One region of the Kitasatospora sp. NPDC043950 genome, then DNA from elsewhere that is predicted to be linked to it. Evidence: riboswitches for the same ligand, from Rfam matches in the RefSeq annotation. Region 1 holds a riboswitch; the other holds the start of a gene.
What was found. Region 1 has a riboswitch for glycine ahead of gcvP (aminomethyl-transferring glycine dehydrogenase). Riboswitches for the same ligand answer to the same signal wherever they lie in the genome.
Positions count from the first base shown of each region.

Region 2: it holds a riboswitch for glycine, as region 1 does, so the genes downstream of both, gcvT (glycine cleavage system aminomethyltransferase GcvT) here and gcvP (aminomethyl-transferring glycine dehydrogenase) in region 1, are expected to answer to the same signal.

Region 1 is NZ_JBWKER010000024.1:102,270-104,462, forward strand. Features, by position in the region: gene gcvP (aminomethyl-transferring glycine dehydrogenase) at 1-993, opposite strand, end outside; glycine riboswitch at 1,098-1,229, opposite strand; glycine riboswitch at 1,231-1,334, opposite strand; partial or broken gene AC07BF_RS18090 (PRC-barrel domain-containing protein) at 1,558-1,920, shown strand.
Region 2 is NZ_JBWKER010000007.1:39,828-42,020, forward strand. Features, by position in the region: gene AC07BF_RS06840 (enhanced serine sensitivity protein SseB C-terminal domain-containing protein) at 1-693, opposite strand, end outside; glycine riboswitch at 896-1,001, shown strand; gene gcvT (glycine cleavage system aminomethyltransferase GcvT) at 1,203-2,193, shown strand, end outside.

The DNA.
Region 1 (2,193 bases):
CGCCAGGCGGTAGGCGCGGTTGCCGTCGGCGTCGACCGAGACGCCGACCAGGCGGCCGGGCAGCGAGCGGGCGTACTCGGCGCGCACCGACAGGTAGCCGGCGTGCGGGCCGCCGAAGCCCATCGGCACGCCGAAGCGCTGCGAGGTGCCGCAGGCGATGTCGGCGCCGAGCGAGCCCGGCGAGGCGAGCAGGGTCAGCGCCAGCAGGTCGGCGGCGACCGCGACGATCGCTCCGAGGCCGTGCGCCTGCTCGATGACCGGGGTGAGGTCGCGGACCACACCGGTGGCGCCCGGGTACTGGAGCAGCACGCCGAAGACGCCGCGCTCGGCGATCTCGGCCGGGATGCCCTCGGACAGGTCGGCGACGACGACCTCGACACCGGTCGGCACCGCGCGGGTGTTGATCACCGCGGTGGTCTGCGGCAGGGTCTCGGCGTCGACCAGGAAGACGCCGCCCTTAACCTTGGTGACGCGGCGGGCGAGCGCCATCGCCTCGGCGGCCGCCGTGCCCTCGTCGAGCAGCGAGGAGCCGGAGGTCGGCAGGCCGGTCAGGTCGGAGACCAGGGTCTGGAAGTTGAGCAGCGCCTCCAGGCGGCCCTGGGAGATCTCCGGCTGGTACGGCGTGTAGGCGGTGTACCAGGCCGGGTTCTCCATGACGTTGCGCAGGATCACCGGCGGGGTGAAGGTGCCGTAGTAGCCCAGGCCGATCATCGGCTGGAGCACCTGGTTGCGGCTCGCCAGCTCGCGCAGTTCGGCGAGCACCTGCGCCTCGCTGCGGCCGCCGGGCAGGTCCAGGCCGGTGATGGAGCGGATCGCCTCGGGAACGGCGGTGGCGGCGAGTTCGTCCAGCGAGCCGTAGCCGATGGACGCCAGCATCTTCTGCTGCGCGGCGTCGTCGGGGCCGATGTGGCGGTTCTCGAAGGGGCTGGCCAGCTCAAGCTCGGTGAGGGTCGAGGCGCCGGTGGGGCGTCCCGCGTTCGGCTGGGCGTTCATGGTGGTCGAGGCCTCCTGGTCACGGACCGGCGGGGGTGCGCACGCCGACCGGCCGGAGCCGCTGCGGACAGCGGCTCGACCCGGGCGGGCGAACCCGACAGGCCTCCCCCTCTGTCATCGGGACCTGAGAGCTTCACCCGCACGGCGCGCTGTGGGCACGCCGCCGGCTTGCACCGTCGGTGAGGGTGGTGCCCGTCGACTCCCTGCCGACGGTCCTGCCCTGCTTTCCAGAGTGACCTACCCCACACGGTACGGATGCCTGAGAGATTCCGGGGAGGAGTTGCTCCTTCGGCGCCCCGACCAGCGCTTTCCGTGGCCGGGGACTCTCCCGAGCGGGCTCGGCGGTCGCCGCCCAGGGTACCAGCGGCAGGCCCCCTGATCACGGTCGCGTCGGGTCGCTCGGGGTCTACGCGCGTCCCCCGGACGGTCCAGCCCGGAGCCCGTCCGGCGCACCCCGGTCGCGCCCGTCCGATTCATGGCCTTTGGTGTGAAGTGGCAGGCGGAACGGGTGCTCCGGCCACGGTCCTGCGGGAGTTCCGCAGGCGCAGCGCACTGGAGGAAAGAGTGCAAACCGATATCGATCCCCGGGACCTCATCGGCCACAAGGCGGTCGACCGCAACGGAGACAAGATCGGCACGGTCGACGAGGTCTACCTGGACGACGCCACCGGCCAGCCGGAGTGGGCAGCCGTCCGGACCGGCATCTTCGGCCGGGACGCCTTCGTCCCGCTCACCACCAGCGAGTTCTCCGGCGACGAGCTCCGGGTGCCGTACGACAAGTCGCTGGTGAAGGAGTCGCCGGACTTCGGCGTCGGCCAGCACCTGTCGCCCGCCCAGGAGCTCCAGCTCTACCGCTACTACGGCCTGGACACCCCGGCGAACGGCCGCCCGGTCGGCCGGGACAGTGACCGCCCGGTCGGTCGGGACGGCGACCGGCCCGTCAGTCGTGAGGGTGACCGGCCGGCCGGCCACGAGAGTGACCGCCCGGTCGGCCGGGACGGCGGCCGACCCGCGCGCCCCGACCTCGACTTCGGCACCACCTCGGCGGCCGAGCCCGTGAAGCCCATCGCCTTCCACTCCCTCGACCCCGCCCCGACCACCACCCCTGCCGACCCCACCGGCACCGCGACGGAGGTCAGCGTGCGGACCCTCAACACCCCCGCACCCGCGGCCGCCCCCACGACGACCGAGCCCAAGCCG
Region 2 (2,193 bases), on a different contig from region 1:
GGCCGTCTGGTCCAGCTGGACGCCCACGAACATCACGGTCGGCTCGCCCTCGATGCTGGCGAGCGCCCGGCGCGCGGTCAACACTCCGGGCAGGGCGGACAGTTCGGCCCGGCAGGCGGCCAGGAAGTGCTCCGGGTCCTCCCCCGGCACCGGCTCGCGCAGCGCCACCCGGCCACCGGTCGGCGCCTCCGGGCCCTGTCCCTGGTTCTGGTTCTGGTTCTGGTTCTGACTCTGGCTCTGCTCCTGGTCGGCCAGGCGCTCCTCGCGCGGGCCGCGCCGCAGCTCCGCCACACCCTGCGGCGGCACCGGGATGCCCACCGCCGCCTCCGGGTTGACCGCGATGCCCACGCCCAGCGGCAGCCCGCGGGCGAACTCCCAGACCGGCGCCACCGCGAAGGCCATCCCCGGCGCCTGCCGCAGGAACACCTCCTGCGAGGAGAACACCGGCACGTACGGCTCGCCGGCCAGCTCGATGGTCGGCAGGTCCAGCGCGGGCCCCCGCGGGTCGCCGCCGGCCGGCAGCGGGATCCACACCTGGCTGCGGGCCAGCACCTCGATCACCCGCGGCGTCGCACCCGGATCGCCCAGCGCGGCGGTCAGCACCTGCTCCAGCTCGTTGGCCGGCCACCCGCCGCCCGGCGGCGCCGACTCCGGCCCGCCCCACCCCTGCTGCTGCTCCACCGGGTACCCCATGCGCGCCTGATCCGCCCTCTGCCGGTCGGCCGCCCTCTGCTGCGCCGACGCGCAGCAGTCTAGGGCGCACGCCCCGGGGGCGCCGGTTCGCGGTGGCGCGGTGTGACCGGGTCCCCTCTCCCGTCGTCGGCGCGGACGTGCCATGATGTGCGCGTTCGACGGCGCGGCGCGCCGGCGGACCGACAACTCCATACCGGCCGCTCGAACCCGCGCGGGAGAGCCCGGAGTGCCCCGTCAGGCGGCACAGCCGGCGCCGAAGGAGCAACTCCTCCCCGGAATCTCTCAGGCCCCCTTACCGCACGGGTTAGGCACATCTGGAAAGTGGCGCACGGCCCTGTCGCGCGCCCACCCACGGTGCAAGCCACCATGCTGTCCTGGATGCTGGAAACAGCTGCGGGCAGGTGGGCGGTGAAGCTCTCAGGTTCGACGACAGATGGGGAGACCCACGCCGCCGCATGCCCGCGCGCAGGGTCGGCCCCCGAGCGGGTCCGGTTCCGGCGCGTGCACCCATGAGTGCCCAGACCGAGGAGTTCCAGGCCATGTCGTCCCTCCGCCTCACCGCGCTCGACGCGCTGCACCGCGCCCTCGGCGCGACCATGACCGACTTCGCCGGCTGGGACATGCCGCTGCGCTACGGCAGCGAGCGCGAGGAACACCTCGCCGTCCGCACCCGGGCCGGACTGTTCGACCTCTCCCACATGGGCGAGATCACCGTCACCGGCCAGCAGGCCGGCGAGATGCTGGACCACGCGCTGGTCGGCTTCGTCTCCGCGCTGGGCGTGCTGCGCGCCCGCTACACCATGATCTGCGCCGAGGACGGCGGCATCCTGGACGACCTGATCGTCTACCGCCTGCGCGAGGACGCCTTCCTGGTCGTCGCCAACGCCTCCAACGCCCAGCTGGTGCTGGACGAGCTGATCGCCCGCGCCAAGGGCTTCGACGCCGTCGTCACGGACGACCGCGACACCTACGCGCTGATCGCCGTCCAGGGCCCGGAGGCCACCGCGATCCTGGCCGGGACCACCGACGCCGACCTGCCCGGCCTGAAGTACTACGCGATCCTCCCGGCCCAGGTCGCCGGCCGCGACGTGCTGCTCGCCCGGACCGGCTACACCGGCGAGGACGGCTTCGAGATCTTCTGCAACCCGGGCGACGCCGAGGGGGTCTGGCAGGCGCTGACCGCCGCCGGCGAGGGCCGCGGCCTGGTCCCGTGCGGCCTGTCGTGCCGCGACACGCTGCGCCTGGAGGCCGGCATGCCGCTGTACGGGCACGAGCTCTCCACCGACCTGACCCCGTTCGACGCGGGCCTGGGCCGGGTCGTGCGCTTCGACAAGACCACCAACGAGGGCACCTTCGTCGGCCGCAAGGCGCTGGAGAAGGCCGCCGCCGAGGCCGAGGCCAACCCGCCGCGGGTGCTGGTCGGCCTGGTCTCCGAGGGCAAGCGCGTCCCGCGCGCCGAGTACACCGTGGTCTCCGCCGACGGCGCCCCGATCGGCCGGA